4 regions of the Micromonospora sp. NPDC049903 genome follow, and region 1 is predicted to be linked to each of the others. Evidence: riboswitches for the same ligand, from Rfam matches in the RefSeq annotation. Region 1 holds a riboswitch; each other region holds the start of a gene.
What was found. Region 1 has a riboswitch for cobalamin ahead of ACIBO1_RS19380 (energy-coupling factor ABC transporter permease). Riboswitches for the same ligand answer to the same signal wherever they lie in the genome.
Positions count from the first base shown of each region.

Region 2: linked by a shared signal. The riboswitch ahead of ACIBO1_RS17010 (ribonucleoside-diphosphate reductase subunit alpha) and the one ahead of ACIBO1_RS19380 (energy-coupling factor ABC transporter permease) in region 1 are both predicted to bind cobalamin.
Region 3: linked by a shared signal. The riboswitch ahead of metE (5-methyltetrahydropteroyltriglutamate--homocysteine S-methyltransferase) and the one ahead of ACIBO1_RS19380 (energy-coupling factor ABC transporter permease) in region 1 are both predicted to bind cobalamin.
Region 4: linked by a shared signal. The riboswitch ahead of bluB (5,6-dimethylbenzimidazole synthase) and the one ahead of ACIBO1_RS19380 (energy-coupling factor ABC transporter permease) in region 1 are both predicted to bind cobalamin.

Region 1 covers NZ_JBITKL010000012.1:32,916-39,758, forward strand. The annotation lists gene ACIBO1_RS19350 (hypothetical protein) at 1-329, opposite strand, end outside; gene ACIBO1_RS19355 (hypothetical protein) at 400-1,140, opposite strand; gene ACIBO1_RS19360 (RNA polymerase sigma factor) at 1,133-1,708, opposite strand; gene ACIBO1_RS19365 (YncE family protein) at 1,788-3,038, shown strand; gene ACIBO1_RS19370 (roadblock/LC7 domain-containing protein) at 3,228-3,647, shown strand; gene ACIBO1_RS19375 (DUF2267 domain-containing protein) at 3,652-4,056, opposite strand; cobalamin riboswitch at 4,182-4,357, shown strand; gene ACIBO1_RS19380 (energy-coupling factor ABC transporter permease) at 4,387-5,079, shown strand; gene ACIBO1_RS19385 (energy-coupling factor ABC transporter substrate-binding protein) at 5,076-5,405, shown strand; gene cbiQ (cobalt ECF transporter T component CbiQ) at 5,405-6,148, shown strand; gene ACIBO1_RS19395 (energy-coupling factor ABC transporter ATP-binding protein) at 6,145-6,843, shown strand, end outside.
Region 2 covers NZ_JBITKL010000009.1:199,159-206,001, forward strand. The annotation lists gene ACIBO1_RS17005 (ribonucleotide-diphosphate reductase subunit beta) at 1-175, opposite strand, end outside; gene ACIBO1_RS17010 (ribonucleoside-diphosphate reductase subunit alpha) at 172-2,547, opposite strand; cobalamin riboswitch at 2,683-2,892, opposite strand; gene ACIBO1_RS17015 (amino acid adenylation domain-containing protein) at 3,013-6,843, shown strand, end outside.
Region 3 covers NZ_JBITKL010000018.1:28,754-35,596, reverse strand. The annotation lists gene ACIBO1_RS23520 (cation transporter) at 1-438, opposite strand, end outside; gene ACIBO1_RS23515 (ArsR/SmtB family transcription factor) at 438-767, opposite strand; gene ACIBO1_RS23510 (acyl-CoA thioesterase) at 810-1,325, opposite strand; gene metE (5-methyltetrahydropteroyltriglutamate--homocysteine S-methyltransferase) at 1,535-3,826, opposite strand; cobalamin riboswitch at 3,946-4,159, opposite strand; gene ACIBO1_RS23500 (FecCD family ABC transporter permease) at 4,325-5,413, shown strand; gene ACIBO1_RS23495 (ABC transporter substrate-binding protein) at 5,439-6,425, shown strand; gene ACIBO1_RS23490 (ABC transporter ATP-binding protein) at 6,422-6,843, shown strand, end outside.
Region 4 covers NZ_JBITKL010000011.1:15,124-21,966, forward strand. The annotation lists gene ACIBO1_RS18320 (signal peptidase I) at 1-903, opposite strand, end outside; gene ACIBO1_RS18325 (SipW-dependent-type signal peptide-containing protein) at 916-1,548, opposite strand; gene ACIBO1_RS18330 (SipW-dependent-type signal peptide-containing protein) at 1,558-2,193, opposite strand; gene ACIBO1_RS18335 (VOC family protein) at 2,353-3,090, shown strand; gene bluB (5,6-dimethylbenzimidazole synthase) at 3,112-3,747, opposite strand; cobalamin riboswitch at 3,787-3,989, opposite strand; gene ACIBO1_RS18345 (MalY/PatB family protein) at 4,058-5,215, shown strand; gene ACIBO1_RS18350 (TetR/AcrR family transcriptional regulator) at 5,274-5,882, shown strand; gene ACIBO1_RS18355 (hypothetical protein) at 5,993-6,577, shown strand; gene ACIBO1_RS18360 (hypothetical protein) at 6,574-6,843, shown strand, end outside.

The sequences.
Region 1 (6,843 bases):
TGGAAGACGCGTCGATAGAAGAGGGACAGCCGTAGGGCGGTGACCGCACGGAGCACCATGAGCATCATGGCGACCGGGATGACGAGCCGCACCGGGGAGATGTCATGGATCTTCATCCCCAGCAGTTCGGCTTCCAGGAGCGTGCTGTGCGTGAGGACGACGAATGCGGCGGCGAGAACGAGCCCCCGGGACACCGCCCGACTGGCACTTCGTCCCTGGTCCTCCTGCACCTGCAGGAGGCGCGACAGGAAGAAGCGCACGTCGTCCTTGTCGACGTCGTCGCTCCCAAGGAGCCTGGTCGCCCGCTGCTCGATCGTCAATTCCTCCACGATCTTAACTATATCGAGGTGCGGCAATGCAAATCTGGTCCGGCGGCGGTGACGTCGGCACCGATTCTCGCTATCTGAGGGTGGACGCGATCTCCACCGCTTCGTCCTTCGTCAGCTCGCCTTCGAGGCGGTAGGTCACTCCGCCCTGCTCCCAGATCAGCGTCGCGGCGGCGAGCCGGGCGCTTTCCTCCCGCACCACGCCGTCGCGGTCGACGTACGACACCGGGTGCGGGCCGGCGATCCACACCGCCTGTCGTCCGCCGATCTCCATCCACTGCGCCCCGGAACCGCCGACCTGTTTGAAGAAGACGCCGTCGAGGCGTCCGTCGAAGGCGTCCAGCCGGATCTGACCGCCCCGATAGAGCAGGGTCGCCACCCGGTGGCCCCCCGCGCCGTCCGGGTCGGCCACCAGCACCCGGTCGGGCGGGCCCAGCGCCGCCGGGACCCGGACCGGGAACCGCACCAGCCGTCGCGCCTCGTTCAGGTCGGCCGGGCGTTGCGCGGGCAGCGGTGACGGGGGAGCGGTCGGTGGCGACGGGTCGGGTGCGGTGCTGATGGTGATGCCGGCGACGCGCAGTAGTCCGGCCATCGCGTCGGCGAGCGCGGCCCGGCCGGGTGGCAGGGTCGCGACCAGCAGGGCGGAGAGGAGCGCGGCGACCGCGTACCGCCACCGACGGCGACGTCGGCCGACGGTCCGGGAGGACCGGGCGGGGGTGGCCAGCCGGGCGCGGACCTGGGCGGTGACGTCCGGTGGCTCGGGGGTTTCCAGCCAGGCGGACAGCTCGCGCAGTTCCCGTTCGAGGTCAGCCACGGCTCAGCTCCTCGACATCGAGCAGGCCGCGCAGCTTCACCAGGGCGCGGGAGGTCCGCGACTTCACCGTGCCGCGTGCCCAGCCGAGCATGGCGACCGTCTCGTCCTCGGACAGGTCGAGGAAGTAGCGGCAGACGATCACCTCGCGGTCGCGCTCCGGCAGCGACCGCAGTGCCCGGACCAGGGTGGCCCGCCGTTCCCCGGCGAGGACGGCGTCGACGGCCCCGTCCTCGACCGCCTCCGAGTTCGGGGCCACCCGGGCGGCCCGCAGCACCAGACCCGTACGCCGGTCGCGTGACCGGTGCAGGTTGCGCGTCTCGTTCGCCACGATCGCCAGCAGCCAGGATCGGGACGAGGCGTCGCCGCGATAGCGGGACAGTTTCCGGTAGCCCTTCACGAACGCCTCCTGGACCACGTCCTCCGCGTCGGATCCCGCGCCGAGCAGGATCGCCGTCCGGTATGCGGACGCGGTGTGCCGGGCGACCAGGAGTTCGTACGCCTCCAGGTCACCTGCCTGCGCGCGGGTGACGAACTCCTCGTCGTCCAGGGAAACCTCCGGTGGGATCACTGTCCTGACACCGGTCGCGTCGTCCAGGTTCCACTGTCCGCTGACGGAACCGGGATCGGCGTGGCGGTGTCATCCGGGCATGATGGCGACGAGGACGGCCACCCGACGTACCCTGTTGTCCGCGCTGGTGGGCGCGGGCGTCGCGACGCTGGTCGGGTGTGATCCGACCGGGTCCCGGGTGGCGGCGGTGCCGCCGGATCCGTTGCTCTTGGAGCTGGCCGACGGAGTCGCCCTGCTGCGCGGCGCCGAGCGGCAGGTCATCCCGCACGCCGTGGCCGCCGCCGACGGGCGGTCGGTGTACGCGAGCGCACCGGAGGGTGCCGACACCGCGTTCTGGCGGATCGAGACCGCCACGGGTGTCGCCTCCGCGCGGGTGCGGCTGCCAGGCCGCTGGGTGCCGCAGACCGTCTCCGCCGACGGCACGTGGGTGGCACTGACCACCGAGGCGGTGAGCGTCACCGCAGCGTCTCCGGCCGGGCGGGACGTCACGCCGGTGCTGATCGCCGACGCGGATGGAGTGCGGCAGCGACTACGGCTGCCGGGCAACGTCGTCCCGGAGGCGTTCAGCCACGACCACCGCGGCCTGTTCGTGCTGGAGTGGCTGCCGCCGCAGGCACCGGACCGGTACCGGGTCCGGGTGGTCGACCTCGCCACCGGTGTGGCGGGCCCGTTGCAGACCCGCCTCAAGCAGACGATCCCGGCGGACGCGGAGGAGGAGATGCGCGGCGACGGGCGGCAGGCCGTGCTCGCCCCGGACCGTCGCGTCCTGTACACGCTCTACACCCACCAACCCGATCACCGGCATACCCGGGACCGGATCAGCGGGCGGCCGGGCCGTGACGTCCACGCCTTCGTGCACACGCTGCACCTGCACGAGCGGTGGGCGTTCTGCGTGGACCTGCCGCACCCGTTCGGGGAGGGACCGGCCGACGGGCACGCCATGGCGATCGCCCCGGACGGCTCGCGGTTGTACGTCGCCGACCTCACCTCCGGCACCGTCGCCGAGATCTCCACGGAGGAGCTGACGGTACGCCGCACCGCCGCCGTCCCCGTCGCCTCCGGCCCGGCGTACGCGACGGCGGACGACGATCGACTGTTCCTCGGCGGGGCCGGTGTGGTGCGTACCGTGGATGCCGTCGGTCTGCGGGTCGTTGCCGAACGGCCGGTCGACGCTCCCGTCAGCGGTCTCCTCCTCGGCCCGGACAGCGGTCGCCTCTATGTGGGTGGGCGGGACGCACTGAGATGGCTCGACCCGGCCAGCGGCGCCGAACTGGGTCGTGCCGCGGTGCCCGGCCTGGTGGGGTTGCGTGGCCCGGTGTCGTCGTCCTGAGCGGGCGTCACCGTCGGTCAGAGGAGCGATTCCCGGCGTGATCGTGCCGTCCGACCCGTCCGATTAGGGTGACCAGCGTCGTCGTACGTTAGGAGGATCAGGGAACAGGATCAGGGGGAGTGTCAGCCCCCTGACGCCGGGTCTTCTCTGGTACGAACGTAGGAGTTTCGACGAGAGGACAGCGCCCTTATGACCCATGCCCTGGTCACCGCCGAGAACCTCAACGACGCGCTCGACGACATCGTGGATCGGGTGCCCGGTGCCAAGTTCGCGGTGGTGCTCTCCCCGGACGGCATCATGCTGGGGGCCTCGCGGGGCATCGACGAGGAGATCGCCGAGCAACTGTCCAGTGTGGTCTGTGGTCTCCAGGCGTTGGGTCTGGCCGCCGCCCGACTGTGCGGTGAGGGTGAGCTGCACCAGGTGGTGGTGCAGATGTCGCGGGCGTTCCTGTTCCACGCCACCACCGGCAACGGGGCGATCCTCACCGTCGGTATCGACGGCTCGGCCGAGGTGGGGGACATGGCGTACGAGGTCGCCCTCTTCTGCGCCCGGGCCGGGCATCACCTGCCGGTGTACGTGGAGCCGGCGCCCCACCTGACCGGGCGGTGATCCGCTAGCCGCGGTCGCGCTGCGCGTCGTACGAGGGCGCCGGGTTGGCCACCTGCCACAGTTCGGCCGGCAGGTTCGCGATGACGTCGTCGTAGTCGGCGGGGGCGACGTCATCCCGAATGGTGTCCATCACCGCCCGGATGCCGGCCTCGGCCAGGTCGGGGTCGACGTCGGCCCGGCCGCCGACGCGCTGGACGAACACGTCGAGCCCGAACCGTTCGGCGGTCTCGCTGGGCGCGAACGTGTACGCCCGTAGCCCTTCCGGGAGTTGGTCGGCCAGGTTCCGGGCCTCGCCACCGTCGATCCGCTCGGCCAGCGTGGTCAGGGTGGCGCGCGCGATGGCGGTCGCCTGTTCCGTCGACGCGCCGGTGCGGTTCGCCACGGACTCGATGAACTCGTTCTCGTCCAACCCGCCGGCCCCCTTCTCGCAACGGATCTGGCGTCTACCCGGGAATCGTCGTGACAAACGGCACTCTTCACCCGAGTACGGCCGCTGGGGCATCGATGAGTCTTGTGCGCCGGTGCGCGGAACGGATAACGTCGCGCCGTCGCGGTAATGGGAAGCCGGTGTGAGACCGGCGCGGCCCTCGCCACTGTGACCGGGGAGTTCACTCCGACTTGTACGCCACTGGGTCCGTGGAGGACCTGGGAAGGCCGGAGTTCGCGACGATCCGGGAGCCAGGAGACCGACCCCGACGTGTGATCTCGTCCACGAGGTGTTGGAAGGGGAGGTCGACTCATGCACATCGCTGAGGGCTACCTACCACCGGTGCAGGCGGCGGCATGGTTCGCGGTCTCGACACCGTTCGTCATCCACGGTGCGCGCAACCTGGTCCAGCAGGTCCGCGCGAACCCCGACGCGAAGTTGTTGCTCGGCGCGGCCGGTGCGTTCACCTTCGTCCTGTCGGCGCTGAAGATCCCTTCGGTGACCGGCTCCTGTTCCCATCCGACCGGTGTGGGTCTCGGCGCGATCCTGTTCCGAGCCCCCGTGATGAGTGTGCTCGGCACGATCGTGCTGCTGTTCCAGGCACTCCTGCTGGCCCACGGCGGGTTGAGCACGCTCGGCGCGAACGTCTTCTCGATGGCCATCGTCGGCCCCTGGGTGGCCTTCGGCGTGTACGCGCTGATCCGCCGGCTCGGTGGCGGCCTCGGCATCTCGGTGTTCTTCGCCGCCGCTTTGGCCGACCTGGCGACCTACTGCGTGACCAGTGCCCAGCTCGCGCTGGCCTTCCCCGACCCGGATTCGGGCTTCGTCGGCGCGCTGGCCAAGTTCGGGTCCATCTTCGCGGTCACCCAGATCCCGCTGGCGATCAGCGAGGGGCTGCTCACCGTCCTGGTGGTCCGGTTGCTGGTCCGGGTGAGCCCGCAGGAACTCCGCCGGCTCGGCATTCTGCGCCGTCCGGCCCCGACGACCCAGGGAGCGGTGGCGTGAAGTCGTTCGGCCGGACCAACCTGTTGTTGCTGCTCGCCGTGGTGGCGCTGGCGGTGGCGCCGCTGGTGCTGGGGCTCGGCAGCGGCGAGGAGCCGTTCGCCGGGGCAGACGCCCTCGCCGAGGAGGCGATCGTCAACGACCATCCCGACTACGAGCCGTGGTTCAGCTCGATCTACGAGCCACCGTCGGGTGAGATCGAGTCGGCGTTGTTCGCACTCCAGGCCGCCCTCGGCGCCGGGTTCCTCGGCTACTACTTCGGGGTCGCCCGGACCCGGCAGCGGCTGCGTGGCGAGCAGACCGCGACCGGGGAGAAGACCACCGACTAGTGCTCGCGTTGGACGTGGCGGCGTACGCCAGCCCCTGGCGACGCCGCCACCCGGCGGAGAAGGCCCTGTTGGCTCTGGGGCTGTTGGGCTGCGCGTTGCTCCTGCCACCGTGGCCGGGTGCCCTGGTGGTGGGTCTGACCGCGGCGGCGGCGTTGCTCGGGCCGGCGGCGCTGCCGCCGCGCCTGCTGGTCCGGGCGGCCCGGACCCCGCTGTTGTTCATCCTGACCGGCTCGGTGCCGATGCTGGTGGCGGTCTCCGGCCCGACGCGCGTGCGGTGGGCGCCGGAGGGGCTGGCGACGGCCGCCGCGACCGCCGGTCGGGCCTGCGCCGCCCTGCTCTGCCTGCTGCTGTTCGCCGCCACCACGCCGCTCGCCGACGTGCTGCCCCGACTCCAGCGTCTCGGGGTGCCCAGCGCGGTCACCGAGGTGGCCGCGCTGATCTACCGGATGTTGTTCCTGCTGTTGGAGAGCGTGCACGCGGTGCGGCAGGCCCAGGCGGCCCGGCTGGGTTACCGCACCTGGGCCAGCACCTACCGGTCACTGGCCGGGCAGGCCGGCGCGGTCTTCGTCCGGGCGTTCTCGCTGGCCCGGCGTTGGGAGGAGGGGTTGGCGCTGCGCGGTTACACCGGCTCGTTGGCGGTACGCACCGAGGTGCGGCAACCGTCGGTGGCGTTCCTGGCGACCACCGTGCTGCTGTTGGCGGCGGTGGTGCTGGCCACCCGGCTGCTGGTGGCGCTCGGATGAGCGGCGACCCGCCCCTGGCGAAGCTGCGCGAGGTCAGCGACCCGCCGCTGTTGGAACTGCGCGGGGTCAGCTTCGGGTACGAGGCGGAGCGGCCGGTGCTGACCGACGCCGACCTGCGGGTGCCGGCCGGGCGGCGGATGGCCGTGCTGGGGCCCAACGGCGGTGGCAAGACGACCCTGTTCCGGCTGATGGTCGGCGCGTTGGCCGCCGACGCGGGCACGGTGCTGGTCGGCGGGGTGCCGCTGCGCCGGACCCGGGCCGGGCTGCTCGACGTCCGCCAGCAGGTGCAACTGGTGCTCCAGGACCCGGACGACCAGTTGTTCGCCGCGACCGTCTTCCAGGACGTCTCGTTCGGGCCGGTCAACCTCGGTCTGGACGACGCGCAGGTGCGGCAGCGCTGTGCCGAGGCGCTGGCGGCGTTGGAGATCACCGACCTCGCCGACCGCCCCACCCACCTGCTCTCGTACGGCCAGCGCAAGCGGGTGGCGATCGCCGGGGCGGTGGCGCTGCGGCCCCGGGTGCTGATCCTGGACGAGCCGACCGCCGGGCTCGACCCGTCGGGGGTGGAGGCGCTGCTGCGGACGCTCGACGCCCTGCACCGGGCCGGCACCACGCTGCTGCTCGCCACGCACGACGTGGACCTGGCGTACCGGTGGGCCGACGAGCGGGTGCTGGTGGCGGGTGGCCGGATCCGG
Region 2 (6,843 bases), on a different contig from region 1:
GGTCGGAATGCAGGTCGACCTCCTCCACCGTCCAGGTGTTCTTGATGGCGTCCTTGAAGCGGTCGAAGAAGTGCGGGTACCGCATCGGCCGCAGGGTCAGGTCCATACCGGGGTCGAGCAGCAGGTGCCGCTCCCCCACGCCGGTGCTGGTGCTGGTCTCGGAGACGGTGGTCACTGGCATGCCTCGCAGCTCTCGGGGTTCTCCAGGGAGCAGGCCAACGCCTCGTCGTCGCTGACCGCCACGACCGGCGTGACGCTCGGGGTGACGGCGACGGTGGCCTGCTGGATCCGGGTCGCCGGACGCGACCGCAGGTAGTAGGTGGTCTTCAGCCCGGACTTCCAGGCGTACAGGTACATCGAGGAGAGCTTGCCGATGGTCGGCGCGCTCAGGAACAGGTTCAGCGACTGCGACTGGTCGATGAAGGGGGCGCGGGCCGCCGCCAGGTCGATCAGCGCCCGTTGCGGCAGCTCCCACGCGGTCCGGAACAGTTCGCGTACGTCGGCGGGCAGCTCGACGACGCCCTGCACGGAACCCTCGGCGCGCTTGATCTGCTCCCGGATCGCGGCCGTCCACAGTCCGCGCGCCTTCAGCTCGCGGACCAGGTAGGTGTTGATCTGGAGGAACTCGCCGGACATCGTCTCGCGCTTGAACAGGTTGGACACCTGCGGCTCGATGCACTCGTAGCAGCCGGCGATCGAGGCGATGGTGGCGGTCGGCGCGATCGCCACCAGCAACGAGTTCCGCAGGCCGTGCCGGCCGATCGTCTCGCGCAGCGCGGTCCACCGCTCGGGCTGGCCGACCTCGGCGCCCCACAGGTCCGGGTGCAGCTCACCCCGGGCGGCGCGGGTCTCGGCGTACGCGGGATGCGGGCCGAACCGCTCGGCGAGCCCGGCGGAGGTCTCCAACGCGGTCAGGAAGATCTCCTCCTGCACCCGCGTCGACAGCTCCCTGGCGGCCGGTGAGTCGAACGGCAGGCGCAGCGTGAAGAACGCGTCCTGCAAACCCATCAGCCCGAGCCCGACGGGGCGCCAGCGCGGGTTCGACGCCGCCGCCTGCGCGGCCGGGTAGTAGTTGATGTCGATCACCCGGTCCAGGAACACCACGGCGGTACGCACCGTGGCGCGCAGCCGTTCCCAGTCGACACCGTCCGCCGTGACGTGCGCGCCCAGGTTGACCGAGCCGAGGTTGCAGACCGCCGTCTCGGCGTCGTCGTTGACCTCCAGGATCTCGGTGCAGAGGTTCGACAGGTGGATGGTGTTGCCCGGGGCGCCGGTCTGGTTGGACAGCCGGTTCGAGGCGTCCTTGAACGTCATCCACCCGTTGCCGGTCTGCGCGAGCGTCCGCATCATCCGCCCGTACAGGTCGCGGGCCTTGACGGTCTTGACCGCCTTCTTCTCCGCCGCCCGGTACGCCTCGTCGAACGCCTCGCCGAACAGGTCGGGCAGCTCGGGGGCGTCCGACGGGTCGACGAGCGACCAGTCGCCGTCCGCCTCGACGCGCCGCATGAACTCGTCCGGGATCCAGTTGGCGAGGTTCAGGTTGTGCGTCCGCCGGGACTCCTCGCCGGTGTTGTCCCGCAGTTCGAGGAACTCCTCCACGTCCGGGTGCCACGGTTCGAGGTAGACGCAGGCCGCGCCCTTGCGACGGCCGCCCTGGTTGACCGCGGCCACCCCGGCGTCCAGCGTCTTGAGGAACGGCACGATGCCGTTCGACCTGCCGTTGGTGCCCCGGATCAGGGCGCCCCGACCGCGCACCCGGGACCAGGAGATGCCGATGCCACCGGAGAACTTGGACAGCTTCGCGACCTGGTGGTAACGCTCGTAGATGGAGTCGAGTTCGTCGCGCGGCGAGTCGACCAGGAAGCACGAGGACATCTGGGTGTGCCGGGTGCCGGAGTTGAACAGCGTCGGCGAGCTGGGCAGGTAGGCCAGGCTGGACATCAGCCGGTAGAAGCCGATCGCCTCGCCGGGCGTCTGGGACAGGCCGCAGGCGACCCGCAGCAGCCAGTACTGCGGCGTCTCCACCACCAGTCGGGTCTGCGGGTGCCGCAGCAGGTACCGGTCGGCGACCGTGCGCAGGCCGAAGTACTCGAAACGCAGGTCCCCGGCCGGGTCGACGGCGTCGTCCAGCTTGCGCGCGTTGCGGGCCACGAACGCGGCGGTGTCGTCGCCGATCAGGCCCAGGCCGTGTGCGTACCGGATGGACTGGCTGAAGCTGGCCACCTGCTGCCCGCGGACCTCCTTGTCCACGTACGCGGCCAGCAGTCGGGCCGCCAGCTTCGAGTACTGCGGCTCCTCACCGATCAGCTCGGCTGCGGTCTGGATGGACAGCTTGTCCATCTCGGCCGTGGTCGCGCCGTCGTAGAGCCCGCTGATGGTCTTGGTGGCCACCCGCAACGGGTCGATCTCGTCCAGGTCGGCGACCCACCGCTCCACCGCCTTGACGATCTTGTTGACGTCCACCGGCTCGGTGTCGCCGTTCCGCTTACGGACCTGCATGACGTGCCGGCGTTGCTCCGGCCCCGCCTGCTCCTGGGTCACCGTCATGTTCCCCCTCCTCACGCCTGTCCCCGAGATCGTCGGGTCCGCGCGGGAGGACGCCGCCGGTCACCGACGGCACTGCTGCCGTGACTGACCAGCTCATGGCGTCGGCCGTCCCACGCGGCCTTCGACCGCCGCACACGTCGCGTGCGGCGCGCTGGCAGGTCTTCGGACTCGTGGGCCTGGTGCTCGCGCCTACTGGCCGTCGCTTCCCAGACCTGGCGGGTCCAGTGCGTGATGACGGCGGTCGTTCCCACTCACCGCTGCGGGGCAGTCCCGGATTCCCACCGGGTTCCCTCTTGCCTCGACCGCCGTTTCAGTGGCGGCCGAACCAGCTACGGGGCACACCATATATGGGTGCGGTGCGAAGATGGCAACACCAGATGCTGTGCCGGGCGTGTCGCGTGCCAGATGCCGGGCATCCCGCCGACCGACGGCCGGGTACTCGATCATGCCCACTAGCATCGTCGCGTGCAGACAGCGGCCGGACCCGGCGACCGACGGGCACTGCTCGACATCCTCGTCCACGCCGCGGATCGGACCCCCGACCAGAAGATCGTGCACGTGCGCGAGGACGGCACCGAACGCACCGTCACCGTCCGAGAGTTGCGGGACGAGGCGCTGCGGGTGGCGGGCGGCTACCGTGCCGCCGGAGTGGCCCCGGGCACCCCGGTGATCCTGGTCGCCGACGCCGGGGACGACTTCCAGCCGCTGTTCTGGGGGGCGCTCGCCGCCGGGTTGGTCCCGGTGCCGCTGCCACCCGAGCCGACCCGGGTACGGGCCGTCCGCGAGCTGCTCACCGACGCGGTGACCGTGCTGGACGACGCCACCGAGGCGCTCGCCGACGGGCTGGCCGGTCCGGTGCTGCGGCTGGCCGACCTGCGGACCGGCACCCCACCGGAGGCCCTGTTCGCGGCCGACCCCGGCGACGTGGCGTTCCTCCAGTTCTCCTCCGGCAGCACCGGCACGCCGCGCGGGGTGGAGTTGACCCACTCCAACGTGCTGGCCAATGTGGAGCAGTCCCGGCTGGCCAGTGGCGCCGGGCCGGACGACGTCCTGGTCACCTGGATGCCGTACTTCCACGACATGGGGTTGATCGGCACCCACCTGACCCCGCTCGCCATCGGGTGCACCCAGGTCCGCGTACCCCCGATGGCGTTCGCCAAGCGCCCGGCGCTGTGGTTCACCGCCGCCCACCGGCACCGCGCGACCCTGCTGTCGGCGGCGAACTTCGCGCTGGCCCTGGCCGTCCGCCGGGTCCCGACGGACCTCCTCGCCACGCTGGACCTGAGCCGGGTCCGGTGCGTGGTGGTGGGCGCGGAGCCCATCTCCCCCACCGTGTGGCGGGCCTTCCTGGCGCACGTCCGCCCGGCCGGGCTCGCCCCGTCCGCCCTGCGACCGGTGTACGGCCTGGCGGAGGCGACCCTCGCGGTGACCTTCCCGCCGCCCGGAGAGGTCGCCGCGCCGCTGGTGCTGGACCGGGCCGCGCTGAGCCAGGGCCGCGCGGTGACCACCGGGCCGGGCCCGGACGCCGTGGAGCTGATGGACCTGGGGCACCCGGTGCCCGGCTGTGAGGTCCGCGTCGTCGACGAGCGGCACCGGCCACTGCCCGAGGACCGAGTGGGCCTGATCGAGGTACGCGGCCCGAACGTGGCGCGCGGCTACCACCGGGACCCGCAGGCCAGCCGGGAGACCTTCGTGGACGGTTGGCTGCACACCGGTGACCTGGGTTTCCAGCGCGCCGGTCGGCTCTGCGTGACCGGCCGGGCGAAGGACGTGATCTTCGTCAACGGTCGGACGTTCCACGCCCCCGACCTGGAGGCGGTGGCCGCCGCGACCGTCGGGTTGCCGGCCACGGTCACGGCGGTGGTCGGCTGCACCGACCCGGACAGCGGCGGCGAGCGGATCGTGGTGTTCGTGGCCTGGGCGCGACCGCCGGCCGGGGCGGCCGTGGTGCTCGACGCCACGCGGGCCCGGGTCGCCGAGGCGGCCGGGCACGACGACGTACGGGTGCTGCCGCTGCCGCCCGGCGCGTTCGCCCGGACCACCAGCGGAAAGCTGCGGCGGCGCCGGATGCGCGAACGCTACCTGGCCGGCGACTTCGCCGACCGGGAACGCCGCTGGCACCCGACGGGGCCGAGTGCGGCGCACCGGGTGGCCGAGCCAGTGCCCTCGGGGCCGCTGTCCCGGCGACGGGTCGAGCAGGTCGTCCGGGCGGTCTGGGCCCGGGTGCTGGAGCGGCCCGCCGACACCATCGCGGCGGACGACCGTTTCCTGGCCATCGGCGGTTCGTCGCTCAAGGCGATGGAGGTGCTGGCCGGGCTGGAGGACGCCCTCGGCACCACGTTCGATCCGGCGGACCTGCGGGACTGCCCCACCGTCGCCACGTTGACCGACCGCATCCTGGCCGGGCCGCCCACGACCCGACCGGCACCGCCCGACGGGCGCGCCCCGACGTCGCAGGACGCCCGCTCCGGCGCGACGCCGCTCGCGGTCATCGGGATGGCCTGCCGCTTCCCGGGTGCCGACGACCCCGACGAGTTCTGGCGCGGGCTTGTCGGTGGCGTCGACGCGGTGCGGCCGGTCCCGGAGCACCGGTGGACGCCGCAGGACGGTCGGCCCCGCTGGGGGTCCTTCCTGGACGATCCGATGCAGCTCGACGCGGACTTCTTCGGGCTCTCCGACGAGGAGGCCCGGCTCACCGACCCGCACGCCCGACTGTTCCTGGAGATCGGGTACGAGGCGCTCGAACGCGCCGGGTACGCCGGGCCGCGTCGGCAGGGCCGTCGCGTCGGGGTCTTCGCCGCCGTCGGCGAGAGCGCCTTCCCGGAGCTGCTGGCCGCCACCGGTCCGGTCGCCGCACCGGCGGCGCTGGTCGGCAACCTGCGCAACCTCGTGGCGGCCCGGCTGTCGCAGGCGCTGGACCTGGCCGGTCCGGCGATCGTGGTGGACACGGCCTGTTCCTCGGCGCTGGTCGCGCTGCACCTGGCCGCGCGCAGCCTGGCCACCGGCGAGTGCGACATCGCGGTGGTCGGCGGGGTGAACCTGAATCTCACCGAGACCGCCTACCGGCTGCTGGACGCCGCCGAGGCGCTGTCGCCGACCGGGCGGTGTCGCGCCTTCGACGCCGACGCCGACGGCTTCGTGCCCGGCGAGGGCGGCGCGGCGCTCGTCCTGTGCCGCCCCGACGACGCGTACGCCGCCGGGGACCGGGTGCTGGCCCTGGTCGCCGGCACCGCCGTGGGTAACGACGGCCGGTCGCTGAGCCTGCTCGCCCCGAATCCGCAGCGGCAGTGGGAGGTCATCGCGCGCGCGTACGCGGACGCCGGGCTCGACCCGGCTGCCGTCTCGTACGTCGAGGCGCACGGCACCGGCACCGGCCTCGGTGACCCGGTGGAGGCACGGTCGCTGGCCGCCGCGTATCCGCGCCGCCCCGACGGCACGCCCCGCTGGTTGGGGTCGGTCAAGACCAACCTGGGACACCTGCTCAACTCCGCCGGCATGCCGGCGCTGCTGAAGGTGGTGCTGGCCCTGCGGCACCGGCAGTTGCCGCCGTCGCTGCACCGCGTCCGACCGTCCACCCGGTACGACCTGGACGCCGCCGGCTTCACGGTGGTCACCGAGGCACGCCCGTGGACCGCACCTGGACCGCTGGTCGCCGGCGTGAACGCGTTCGGCTTCGGGGGCACCAACGCCCACGCTGTGCTGCGCGAGGCACCGCCCCGCGAGCCCGTACCGCCGCCGGCCGGCACCGGCGCGCACCTGGTGGCGCTCACCGCGCGGTCGGCGTCCGCGCTACGGCGCAGTGCCCACGACCTCGCGGCGCACCTACGCGACCGGGGTGACCTGGACGTGGCCGACGTGGTCGCCAGCGCCGGGACGGCCCGCGACGACGCGCCGTACCGGTTGGCGCTCGTCGCCGACGGCACCGGGCTGGCCGACCGGTTGGCGGCTGCCGCGACCGCGTACCGGGACGGGCCGGTCCGCCGTCGACCCCGGATCGTCTTCGTCTTCGCGGGCGACGGTTCCCCGCCGGCCCTGGCTGCGGTCCGCGACCTGCACGACCGGCTCCCGGTCTTCCGTGACCTGCTTACCCGGTTCTGCGCCGCCGCCGGGCCGGTGGCGGGACGGCCGTTGCTGTCCTGGTGCCTGGACGACGGGCCGGACCGGTCGGACCGGCGGATCACCGCCCCGGTGCGCGTGGTGGTGGCCCTGGCCCTGGCCGGACAGCTCGCCGCCTGGGGGGTGCGGCCCGACGCGCTGCTCGGACACGGGGTCGGTGAGCTGGCGGCAGCCGCCGCC
Region 3 (6,843 bases), on a different contig from region 1:
CCGTCCGGCCCGACGCTGCGCGGTGGAGAGCACCGGCATGATCGCCAGGGAGAGCGCGGCGAGCACCAGGCCGACCGTGGAGTGTGCCGCCCGCTCGTCGCCGAGGAGGGCGCGGACCGACTCGACGCCGACGTAGCCGGCGAGGGCGAAGAAGGACAGGGCGATCACCCGCAGCGCCGCCCGTTCCCGGCGGCGGTGGTCGACGCCGGTGAACTGCCAGGCCACGGCGGCGGCGGAGGAGACCTCGACCACCGAGTCGAGACCGAACCCGATCAGCGCGGTGGACGAGGCGACGGCCCCGGCGGTGATCGCCACGACCGCCTCGATCACGTTGTAGGTGATGGTCGCGGCGACGAACCAGCGGATCCGGCGGGTCAGCACGGCCTGTCGAGCGGCCGACGGCGCCACCGGAGGGGCGAGCGGCAGCGGCACGGCCATCAGCAGCACTCGTCGTCGACGGCGGTCGGGCAGGCCGCCGGGTCGACGGCCAGCACCAACCCGAGCAGGTCACCCAACGCGTGGGCCAGCCGAGGGTCGGCCAACTCGTAGCGGGAGCGTCGCCCCTCCGGCACGGCCACCACCAGTCCACAGCCGCGCAGGCAGGCCAGGTGGTTGGAGAGGTTCTGCCGGCTGGTGCCGAGCAGGTCGGCCAGCTCGGCGGGATAGCCGGGGCCGTCTCGCAGGGCGAGCAGCAGCCGGGCCCGGACCGGGTCGGACAGGGCGTGCCCGAAGCGAGCCAGGACGTCGCCGTACGTGAGTGCCTCCACGCCCCGACAGTACAGCAGCCGCTGAATTAATGAAAGGCTGAACTATCCCGGTTCTCCGGCGCCGTCGAGCAGGGCCCGCCGCAGCGTGAGCCGGTGCTCGCGACGGATCTCCGCCTCGCGGTAGCGCCCCCGGTCACCGTCGCTCTCCAGCAGCAGCGGCGGCACCGGACGCGGCTGCCCGGCGTCGTCGACGGCGACCATGACCAGGTGCGCGGTGGCCACCGTGGTCGGCGGGACGGCCCGGTCCCACCGGTCGGCGGTCACCTTCACCGCCACCTCCATCGAGCTGCGGCCCGCCCAGGTGATCCGAGCGTCGACGTGCACCACGTCGCCGACGCGTACGGCACGGAGGAAGGCGGTCTCGTCGATGGCGGCGGTGACCGCCGGGCCGTCGGAGTGCCGGGCGGCGACCACCCCGGCCACCGAGTCGATGAGGTTGAGGATCCGGCCGCCGTGGACCGTACCCATGAGGTTGGTGTGGTGCTGGTCCATGATCTGCGACAGGGTCAGGTGGGACGCCGACGGTGCCCGACCGGCGGCGGTGATCGTGTCCTGCATGGCGGTTCGTCCGTCCTCGCGCGCGGTCTCGGGATGTGCGGTCTGCCGACGGCGTGCGCCCGGGGGGGGGCCCCCCCCCCGGCCCCCCCCCGGGGGGGGGGGGCGCGGGGGGCCCCCCCCCCCCGCCCGCCCCCCGGGGGCCCGGGGGGGGGGCCCGGCCCCCCCGGCCCGGGGGGGGGCCCCCCCCCCCCCGCCCCCCCGCCACCGGGTCAGGAGTCGCTCGTCGGCCCGCCCTCGGCGGCCAGCTCGGCGCGGACCGAGGCGGCGGCCCGGACCAGCGCGGTCAGGGCGGGACGGACCTCGTCGTAGCCCCGGGTCTTGAGCCCGCAGTCCGGGTTGACCCAGAGCCGCTGCGGGTCGACGACCGCCGCCGCCCGGCGCAGCGCGGTCACCACCTCGGCCGCATCCGGCACCCGGGGTGAGTGGATGTCGTAGACACCCGGCCCGATCCCCCGGGTGTAGCCGACGGTGGCCAGGTCGTCGAGGATCTCCATCCGGGAACGGGACGCCTCGATGCTGGTCACGTCGGCGTCCAGGGCGTCGATGGCGGGCAGCACCTCACCGAACTCCGAGTAGCACAGGTGGGTGTGGATCGCCGTGGCGTCGGCGACGCCGCTGGTCGCCAGCCGGAAGGCGGCCACCGCCCAGTCCAGGTAGGCGGTGTGGTCCCGACGGCGCGGCGGCAGCAGTTCCCGCAGCGCGGGCTCGTCGACCTGGATGATCCGGATGCCCGCCGTCTCCAGGTCCCGCGCCTCGTCGCGCAGGGCCAGCGCGACCTGCCGGGCGGTCTCCGCCAGCGGTTGGTCCACCCGCACGAACGACCAGGCCAGGATGGTCACCGGGCCGGTGAGCATGCCCTTGACCGGCCGGTCGGTGAGCGACTGGGCATAGCGGGACCAGGTCACCGTGATCGGTACGCGCCGGGTCACGTCGCCGTACAGGATCGGCGGGCGTACGCACCGGGAGCCGTACGACTGGACCCAGCCGTGGGCGGTGGCGGCGAAGCCGTCGAGGTGTTCGGCGAAGTACTGCACCATGTCGTTGCGCTCCGGCTCGCCGTGCACCAGCACGTCCAGCCCGAGCCGTTCCTGCTCGGCCACCACGTCGGCGATCTCGGCCCGCATCCGCTCGGCGTAACCGGCCGCGTCGAGGCGACCGGCCCGGTGCTCGGCCCGAGCCCGGCGCAGCGCCTCGGTCTGCGGGAACGACCCGATGGTGGTGGTCGCCAGCGTGGGCAGCCCGAGGCGGCGGCGTTGGGCGTCGGCGCGCTGCGGGTACGGACCGCGCCGGGTGTGCTCGGGCCGCAGCGCCTCCAGGCGGGCGCGGACCGCGTCGTCGCGCCACTGCCACGGCACCGGCGGGGGCGCGGCGGGCAACTCGCCCACCCCGTCGCGCAGCACCCGACCGAGCGCGACCACCTCGTCGACCTTCTGCCGGGCGAACGCCAACCGTTCGCGCAGCCGAGGGTCGAGGTCGGTCTCGGCGGCCAGGTCCACCGGCACGTGCAGAAGTGAGCAGGAGGTGGACACGGCCACGCTGTCGGCGAGTCCGGTGAGGGTGGCGCCGACGGCCGCAGCGGCCCGCAGGTCGGTCCGCCACACGTTGCGGCCGTCGACCAGCCCGGCGACCACGGTCCGGCCCGGCAGCGCGCCGTGGCCGGCGAGCCGGTCCAGGTCGCCGGGCCCGGCGACCAGGTCCAGACCGATCGCCTCGATCGGCGTGTCCAGCAGCGCGGGCAGCGCGTCGCCGAGTTCGCCGAAGTAGGCGGCGACGAACAGGCGGGGCCGGTGGGCCAGCCCGCCGAGCCGGGCGTACGCGGCACCGAGGTCGCGGATCTCGGCGTCGGACCGGTCGCCGACGTACGCCGGTTCGTCGAGCTGCACCCACGGCACGCCGACGTCGGCGAGCGCGGACAGCAGCTCGGCGTAGACGTCGACCAGGTCGTCCAGCCGGTCGAACGGGCGGAACCCGGCCGGCGCGTCGGCGGTGGGCTTGGACAGCAGCAGCAGGGTCGCCGGGCCGACCAGGACCGGACGGGTGGTGATGCCGAGCGCCCGGGCCCGCCCGTACTCGGTGAGCGGCTTGTCGGCACGGGCGGCGAAGGCGGTGTCCGGGCCGATCTCGGGCACCAGGTAGTGGTAGTTGGTGTCGAACCACTTCGTCATCTCCAGCGGCGGTTCCTGTGCGGTGCCGCGCGCCATGGCGAAGTAGGTGTCCAGCTCACCGAGGCCCAGCCGGCGGAACCGGTCGGGTACGGCGTCGACCGTGACGGCCGCGTCGAGCACGTGGTCGTAGAGCGAGAACGTGTTGGACGGTACCGCGGACAGGCCGGCGTCGTGCAACGTACGCCAGGTCTGTTCGCGTACCTGTGCGGCGGTGGCCCGCAGGGTCGGCTCGTCGACGCGGCCGGCCCAGTAGCCCTCGACCGCGGTCTTGAGTTCACGACGCGGGCCGATGCGCGGATAGCCGAGCACGGTGCTCGTGCCGAACGGAGTGGTCATGTCGCCAGGGTTCCCTTCCCTCGAGGTCCGGCGGTACGGCTCCGGGGAAGGCTGGGGAGGGCACGGCGCGACGACCGGCCTCGCCCTGGCCCTCCCGCGAGGCCGACGGCGGCGTGCGCGGCTGCGCACGCGGCACGGGCAGGTCTTCGGACTCGTGGGCGCGACCGGCTGGGCCGGTCTCCTACTGGCCGTCGCTTCCCGGACAGGTGTCCAGTGCGTGTGACGGCGGTCGTTCCCACTCACCGCTGCGGGGCAGTCCCGGATTCACACCGGGTTCCCTCTTACGACGCTCCGACCGGACGGCCGGGGCGAACCAGTACCGTCTCGGATCCTAGCGTCCGGATCGCGCCCGACGACCGTCGCGCCGGTGTGATGTCCGCGCCGCGACGCCGGGTCGAGCGGCGGGTGAACAACGACTCATCCGCCTTCCGCTGGCATGATCATGGTGTTAGTTTTTGCAAAGACTTGGCAAGAACAACGACTTTGCGTGGGAGTGCGGTGAGCGTCACCACCCTGCCGACGAGCCGGACGGACGTGCTCGGCGTGGCGGCGCAGCGTCGCCGGACCGGCCTCTGGCTGCTCGCGCTGACTATCGGCCTGGTCCTGACCGGGCTGGTCGCGGTCGGCGCCGGGGCGATCGGCATCCCCCCGCTCACGGTGGCCCGGATCATCGGGCACCAGCTCGTCGGGGTGCCCGGCGAGGTGACCTGGACCGGGCCGCAGCAGGCGATCGTCTGGCAGGTCCGGCTGCCCCGGGTCCTGCTCGGCATGCTGGTCGGCGCCGGGCTCGCGGTCTGCGGGGTGGCGTTGCAGGCCATGGTCCGCAACGTGCTCGCCGACCCGTACCTGCTCGGGATCAACTCCGGCGCCTCCAGCGGCGCGGCCGCCGCGATCCTGTTCGGCGCGGGTGCCGGCTTCGGCCAGTACGCGCTCTCCACCAGCGCGTTCGTCGGCGCGCTCGGCGCGTCGCTGCTGGTCTTCCTGATCGCGCGCAGCGGCGGCCGGGTCACCTCCATCCGGCTGCTGCTGGCCGGAGTCGCCGTCGGGTACGCGCTGTACGCCACCACCAGCTTCCTGATCTTCGCCTCCGGGTCCGCCGAGGGCGCCCGGTCGGTGATGTTCTGGCTCCTCGGGTCGCTGGGTCTGGCCCGCTGGAACGCCCTGCTGCTGATCGCCGCGGTGGTGCTGATCGGCACCATCGGCTACCTGACCGTCGTCGGGCGGCGACTCGACGTCCTGGCCATCGGCGACGAGACCGCGCACACCCTGGGCGTCTCGCCGGACCGGTTCCGGCTCCGGCTGCTCGTGCTGGTCTCGCTCAGCGTCGGCATCCTGGTCTCCGCCGCCGGCAGCATCGGGTTCGTCGGCCTGGTCGTGCCACACCTGGCCCGGCGCATCGTCGGCGCGCCGCACGTCCGCGTGGTGCCGGTGGCCGCGCTGCTCGGGGCGATCCTGCTGGTCTGGGCCGACGTGCTGGCCCGGGTGCTGCTGGCGCCGCAGGAGATCCCGATCGGCATCATCACCTCCCTGCTCGGCGCTCCCTTCCTGCTGGTCCTGATCCGCCGTCTGCACGCCTCCGGTGCCTGAAGAGCCCACCCGTCAAGGAGAACCGATGTTGAAGGCAACCCGCCTCGCCACCGCCGCCGCCTCCGCGTGCGTGCTGCTCGTCGCCGGGTGCGGCGGCGCCGCCGACGGGCCGACCGAGGCCGGTCCCGGCTATCCGGTCACGGTGACCAACTGCGGCGTGGACGTCACCTTCGACGCTCCTCCCCAGCGGGTCGTGCTGCTCAAGAGCGCCGCCGTGCCGTACCTGCACGCGCTCGGCGTCCTGGACCGGGCCACCGCCCGCGCCGGGCAGTACCCGAAGGAGTACTACGACGCGGAGACCCAGGCCGAGCTGGACCGGATCCCGCTGCTGACCGACAAGACCGACACCAGCGGCCACCTCCAGATCTCCAAGGAGGTGGTGATCAGCCAGGAGCCCGACCTGGTCCTCGGCGAGGTCGACAACCTCTCCCGCGACACCCTGGAGGCGGTGGACATCCCGCTGCTGGAGGAGCCGGCGATGTGCCCGGACAGCACCGCCGTACCGAGCTTCGACGACATCTACCGGCAGATGGAGACGTACGGCCGGGTGTTCGGCCGCCAGGCCGAGGCGACGACTGCGGTCACCGCGCTCAAGGACCGGATGACGAAGGTCCAGGCCGAGGCGGGCGACTCGTCCGGGCGTACCGCGGCGGTGCTCTACCCGACCGTCGGCGGCGGCACCACGTACGCGTACGGCACCGGGAGCATGGCCCATCCGCAGTTGGAGGCCGCCGGTTTCCGCAACGTCTTCGGCGACGTCAAGGATCGGGTCTTCGAGGTCACCGTCGAGGAACTGCTCGGCCGCAACCCGGACGTGCTGATCCTGCTCTACGGCGACGGCGACCCCCGGGCCGTCGAGCAGGGGCTCACCGGACTGCCGGGCGCACAGCAGCTCAACGCGGTCCGCAACGGCCAGGTCATGACGCAGCTGTTCAACTTCACCGAGCCGCCGACGCCGCTGTCGATCGACGGCCTCGAGCGGATCGTGCAGCGGTTCCGGGAGCAGCCGTGATCGAGGCGACCGGCGTCACCTGGCGCTACGGCGCGAACCCGGTCATCGACGGGGTCAGCGTGACGGCCCGGCCGGGTCGGGTCCTCGGTCTGATCGGACCCAACGGCAGCGGCAAGACCACGCTGCTGCGGTTGCTCTACGGCGCCCTGCGCAGCCGGACCGGTCAGGTCACGGTGGACGGCGACACGCTGTCCACCCTGCCCGCCCGGGAGGCCGCGCGGCGGCTGGCCGTGGTCGTGCAGGAGACCGGCGGGGAGACCGCCCTGACCGTGGCGGAGCTGGTGCTGCTCGGCCGGGGACCGCACCTGTCGACGTTCCAGCGGGCCGGTCGGGCCGACCACGAGATCGCCGCCGGCTGTCTGAGCCGGGTCGGTGCCACGCACCTGAGCGGGCGGGCGTTCGCCCAGCTCTCCGGCGG
Region 4 (6,843 bases), on a different contig from region 1:
CCGCTGCGGGCAGACGGCGGCCGTCACCTGGAGTCCGTCCGGCCTGGCGGCGAGCGGACCGGAGGCCGACAGCGAGATGGTCACCGTGCCGGGCTGCGGCGCGTGTGCCGAGACGCCCACCTGCCAGGGCACCGGTTCCTCCGGCGCCATGGTGGTCATCCGCGCCTCGTCGCCGATCGAGACCAGGGTGAGGAACCGACTCCGGATGACGTCCTCGGACGGTTCGGCGCGGGCCGTGCCGGGTGCCGCCAGCACCGCAGCGGTCACGCCCGGCAGCACCGCCACGATCAGGAGCAGGCATCGCAGGGTCGAACTCGGGTACGCGTCCGTCTCCCGGTCCGGCGTCGACCCGTCCGGCCCCGACCGGCCCGGCCGCCGATGACGCCCCGACGGCTGCGGCTCACTGCGCGGCCAGAAGGCCCAGGTGACGATCGCGGCGGTGCCGATCGTGATCACGCTCATCGCGTACACGTTCGACACGGTGCGGACCGCGTACCCGAGCCGGGGCACCGACCACTCGACCAGCCGCACGTGGGTCACCGCGTACGGCGCGGCATCGTTGGACTCGTTCGCGTCCCCGCGCATGGTGAGCAGCCGCGTGGACCCGCCGCCGTCGGCGACGTCGACCACCCGGTGGGTGATCGGTGCCAGCGGCGTACGGTCGACGGTGACGACGTCTCCGACGGCGACCTCGGACGCGGGGATCTCCCGTACCACCGCCAGCGATCCGGCAGGGATGGTCGGGCTCATCGACCCGGTCTTGAACAGGATGAGCGAGATGTCGAAGAAGAACGCCAGCGGGACGAGGACGACGCACACCGTCCCGCCGACGGCGAGCAGGGTCAGCACCAGGTCACCGACCCGCGCGAGGAGTCCGCGCCGCTGACGCCCTCGTCCCATCATCCGACCGGTCCTTTACGTAGACGTGGCAGTGAATTCCCAGGTGACGACACCGGTGGTGCCCTGGTACGAGTTGCTGGCGCCGGACTGGACGCGTACCTCGAAGCAGAACCGCAACTGCGGCGTCGCGCCGGCCGGCGCCGTGATCGCCGACGACACCGGCGACCCGGGGACCGATGTGACGCCCAGATAGCTGGGCCCGACGATCCACGTCGGGGTACCGGTGAAGGCGGCGGCGGCACAGGTGGTGCTGGTGGTGGCGGTCCGCACCGCGCGGTACTCCAGCGCCGGCAGCAGGGCACCGGCGTTGTTGGACGAACTGGTCAGTGCGACCGTGCCGCCGACGTTCGTCGTGGCGGTGGTGCGGATGTCGAGGTAGGCGTAGAACGAGACCGAGGGGGACATCGCCGTCGCGTTGAACGCCAGCGTCGCGGCGTTCGCCGCCGGGGTGTGACTGGCCCAGCTATTGGACGCGGTCTGCGACTCGGTGCCGAAGACACTGGCCGCGAACGACCCGGTGCCGTACTCGCCGTCCGTCCACGCGGCGAGCGTGGAGGTCGTGCCCAGGCCGAGAACCAGGGCACCGGCGAGTACGGCACGGGTCCGGCGGAGCCGTGGTGTCCCGGCCGGCTTTCGACGGTTGACCACGGCCACCACCTACACGGATTCGGCGAGGAGCTGCCAGGTCTCCGTGACCGACGTGCCCTGCACCAGACCGGCGTCCGCCGTGACGACGAAGCACAGGAACACCGGAGCGCCGGGTGTCGTGGGCGGAGTGCCCTGGGTCAGGTTGAACGACACCGCGCCGGCCACCGAGTCGAGTGCGGTGCCCTCGGCCACGATCCAGGTCGGAGTCGTGGGTGTCGGAGCACAGTCGCCGAACGTCGGGACGGTCGCGATCCCGTACGTGAGGCCGGCGAAGGCGGGCGGCGCGGGGGTGGCCGACGCCACCGTGACGGTCGCGTCGTACGTCGTCGCCGCGGTCAGGCGCACCGCGAACGGTGCGGCGACCACGTCGTCCGGGCTCATGTTGTCGAAGCCGGTGCTGAAGGCCAACGACGCCGCCGTGCCGGCCGTGGGGTGCTCGGCGTAGGTGGTGCCGTCCGTGCTGCCCTCCATGCTGAAGCTACCGGCGGTGAACGTGCCCGAGGCGTACTCGGAGTCGTTCCAGGCGGCGAGGGTGATCGTCGCGCCGAGGCCGAGCGCGATCCCTCCGGCCAGAATCGCCTTGAGCTTGCGACGGTTTCCTCGACTGCTCGACTCGCCCGTCGTCATCCCTGTCGGTCCATTCACCTTGTCCTCCTCGTGCAACCCCGTTGGCGTGCTGTCACGCAGGGACACGATAGAACTCCAATGCGGACAACCCAGTCATAACGCCCAAAACTTCACGGAGGTGTATCGGCCAGCATCAAGTGAATCGAATTCGTGTCGCGTTGCCGCTAGCATCGCCGGATGGCAACACGGCTCGTACAGATCAACATGAAGGCCCGGGACGACTCCGCGCTGGGCGGTTTCTGGGCGGAGACGCTCGGCTGGGGGATCTCCAGCGAGGAGCCCGGCGTCACCAACCTCGAACCCGAGGGCGTCGCCTATCCCGACCCGATCGCCGTCTTCGTCGACCTCGTCGTCTCCTCGGAACCCAAGACGGTGAAGAACCGCGTGCACCTCGACCTCGCCACCACCTCGGCGGACCACCACGCCGAGACGGTCGCGCGCCTGAAAAATCTCGGCGCCACCCTCGCCGACGTGGGACAGGGCGACGTCCCGTGGACGGTCATGGCCGACCCGGAGGGCAACGAGTTCTGCGTCCTGGACCCGCGACCGGCCCACCGGGACGTCGGACCGGTCGCCGCCGTCGTGGTCGACTGCGCGGACCCGCGCGCCATGGCCGACTTCTGGAGCACCGCCATGGACTGGCGTCTGCACGAGGTTACCGACCGCGCAGCGGTCCTGCGCTCCGCTGCGGACGTGGGTCCGTACCTGCAGTTCCTGCGTACGCCCGACGTGAAGACCGGCTGGAACCGGGTCCACCTCGACGTCCGCCCGTACCCCGGTGACGACCCGCAGGGCGAGGCGGCCAGGCTGCGGGCTCTCGGCGCCTCCACCGTGGACGTGGGCCGCGACGATCTGCCGTGGACGGTCATGGCCGACCCGGAGGGCAACGAGTTCTGCCTCCTCGCCCCGAGCTGACGCACCCTTACGCCGTCGGGGTCAGTGGCCCGCCGGCTCCCAGCGGTCCCGGTGCACCGCTGCCCGCCAGGGACGGCGCTGCCGCCAGCCGTGTCGTTCCAGGTCCGGCACCTGCTCCAGGTGGGTGACCGGACCCAGGCACAGCCAGGCCACCGGGCGGACACCCGCCGGGATCCGCAGCAGGTCCCGCACGAACGGTTCCCGGTAGAACGACACCCAGCCCACGCCGAGCCCCTCGGCGGTGGCCGCCAGCCACAGGTTCTGGATGGCCAGACACACCGAGTACAGGCCGGCGTCGGCGATGGCGTGCCGACCCAGCACCGCCGGGGACCCCCGGTCCGGGTCGTACGTCACCACGACCGACAGGGTCGACTCCAGCACCCCGTCGATCTTGATCGTGCCGAACCGGCGCGCCTCCTCCCCGTCCAGGGTCGCGGCGAAGACGTCCCGCTCCTGCTGCACGTGGCGGTGGAACTCCGCCCGCAGCGCGGAATCGCGGACCAGGATGAAGTCCCACGGCTGCGACAGGCCGACGCTGGGCGCGGCGTGCGCGGCGGCCAGCACCCGATCGAGGACCTCGGCCGGGATCGGCGCGCCGGTGAACTGACCGCGTACGTCCCGACGGGCGTGGATGACCTCGTACACTTCGTTGATCATGGGCAGGCTCCCGCTGCGCTCCAGGCCCTGGCCACAGCGCAGGGCAACCAGGCGCGAGGCCGGTCTTCGGACTTCCGGATCGTCACCTCACCGCCCGCCTTCCCAGCCCGGCAGGGCCAGTGGCTGCGCGTGACGCGCGTGGGCGGCAGCTCCCCGGTCACCGCGGCGGGCCCGTGCCGGACTCTCACCGGCTTCCCGATTCTCCCCACCACGGGTGGGGCACCTCGCAACAGTTCGTGCCGCCGAGCACCCTACCGGACACCGTCGTCCGTCGGCGCTGCCGGAAGATCGAGTCACTAGTCTCGGTGTCGTGACCTCCGAGACCACACCCCTGCGGCAGCTCACTCTGGACCAGCTGCGGAAGCGGACGAGCGAGAAGTGGCGCGCCTACCCGAGCGACGTGCTTCCGATGTTCGTGGCGGAGCTGGACGCGCCGCTGGCCGGGTCGGTCGTCGACGCGATCACCGAGGCCGTCCGGCGCGGCGACACGGGCTACCCCACCGGCACCGACTACGCCGAGGCGCTCGCCCACTTCGCCCGCGACCGGTGGGACTTCGACGGCATCGCGGTGGACCGCACCACGATGGTTCCGGACGTGATGAGCGGCATCGTCGAGGTCCTCGACGTGATCTGTGGTCCGACCGACGCCGTCGTGGTCAACTGCCCGGTCTACGCGCCGTTCTACCAGGTCGTGGGGCGTACCGGTCGATCCATCGAGGAGGCCCCGCTCGGCGAGGACGGCCGGATCGACATGGCGGTCCTGGACGAGGCGTTCCGGCGCGCGGCGGAACGTGGCTCCCGGCCCGCGTACCTGCTGTGCAGCCCGCACAACCCGACCGGCACGGTGCACACCGCCGACGAACTCGCCGAGGTCGCCGCGCTGGCGGGCCGGCATGGTGTCCGTGTGGTGGTCGACGAGATCCATGCGCCGCTGGTGCTGACCGGGGCCGGGTTCACGCCGTACCTGAGCGTGCCCGGCGCCGAGAACGCCTTCTCGGTCATCTCCGCGTCCAAGGCCTGGAACCTGGCGGGGCTCAAGGCCGCCGTCGCCATCGCCGGACCCGCTGCGGCCGACGATCTCGCCCGCATCCCCGCCTGGGTCAACGAGGGGCCCAGCCACGTCGGTGTGCTGGCCCACGTCGCCGCCCTGCGAGACGGCGTCGGATGGCTCGACGCCCTCGTGGACGACCTCGACGAGAACCGTCGCCTCCTCACCCGGCTGCTGGCCGAACACCTTCCGACGGTCCGTTACCGCCCTGGCGAGGGCACCTACCTGGCCTGGCTCGACTGCCGCGCCCTCGGTCTCGGCGACGACCCCGCCGCGACCTTCCTCGATCGCGGCCGGGTGGCGCTCAGTCCCGGCCCTGTCTTCGGTACCGGGGGAGCGGGACACGCGCGATTCAACCTCGGCACCACCCCCGAGCTGATCACTGAAGGCGTGCGGCGGATGGCCGAGGCACTGACCTGACGCCGGTGCCACTGCCGGCCCGTTCGCACCGCACGCCGGGATTGCTACTGTGGTGAACATGTATGCACCGGAGGATCGCACCGCCAAGGCGATCATTCGGGACACCGCCCTGGAACTCTTCGGCGAACAGTGGCCGGCGGCCGCGTCGCTCAAGCAGGTAGCGGAGCGCGCGGGAGTCTCGCAGTCGCTCATCATCAAGCACTACGGGTCGCGTGAGGGCCTGGTCGCCGCCGTCGACGCGCACGTGCTGGGCGTGTTGGGCAACGCACTGGAGGCACTCGCCGAGACAGCCGGTTCCGGCCCGCCCGACCGTTTCCTCGCGTCGGCCGACGCGCTGTCCTCCCCGTCGGCCACCCGGTATCTCGCGCACCTGCTCGTCGGCACCACGTCGCGCTCGGTCGAGGCGTACCGGATGCTGCAGGGGTTCGCCGACTCGCTCATGCACCGGATGGCCGACGCGGGCGCGGTCGCCCCGGACGTGGACCGGGCACAACTCGCGGTCGTGCTGCTGGCCCATGAGCTCTCCATCATCCTGCTGCGCGACCGCATCACCGACGTGCTTGGTACCGATCCGATGGGTCACGACGGCCTGCGGCGCTGGTGGGACACCATCGATCGGCTCTACTCCGGCACCGCGATCCAGGAGCCCGTCCCGGCCGAGGGCTGAGTGACGTCGCCGACTCGGGCTCCTTCGAGCAGGCCCTCGACTCGACGGGTGCACAAACGTTCACTATGCTGAGCGATAGTTCACCAATCGTCTCCGAGCGAACGGCGGCCATGCCCACGACCACGTCCCCGAGTCCGCCGCGCGGTCCGGTCTCGCGGCTCAACGACCTGCTCGTCGCGCCCGGGGCCACGCGGGCGGAGAGTCGGCTCAGCTACCTCACCGCAGGTGTCGGCGCGACCATCGCCGGGGCCGTGGGCGCCGCTGCCGGCTACCCGGTGCCGATCGTCCTCCTGCTGACGGTGCTCGGATTCGACCTGTTCGGTGGTGCCGTCGTGAACGCCACCGTGTCCGCATCGAGGCGGTTCCACACCGGCGCCGACGTCGTCCGACGACAACTGGTCTTCGTGGCGGCCCACGTCCACCTGCCCGTCGTCGCGTTGGTCCTGCCCGCGTACCCGTGGTCGACCGCGATCGTGCTCTACGCCGGCACCCTCGCCGCCGCCGTGCTGATCGCCACCGCCGCACCGGCGCTGAAACGCCCACTCGCGTTCGCGGCCTCGACCGTGCTGCTCGTCGCGGCGGTGACGCTGTCGCCGGTCCCGACGGCACTCGCCTGGCTGGCACCGATGCTCATCCTCAAACTCCTGCTCGGACACCTGCTGCCCGGCTCCGCGACCACGGAAGGGACGTCATGACCGAGACCGGGAAGACCCGCACGCGCACCGATGACGTCGCCGTGTCCGAGCGCGCCCTGGCCCGTACCGGGACCCTCGTCCTCGCCGGCTTCGCGCTGCTCTGGGCGGTCTCCGGCCTACACGTCGTGCCCGCCGCCGCGCGCATCCCGCTGCTCGTCGCCGCGACCGTGCTCACCGCCATCGTCCTCGCCGTCGGGTTGGTCCGACCCCGACCGCAGGTCACCCGGCGCCTGGCGGCGTCCTGGATGCGCCGGTTCAACCGGGTC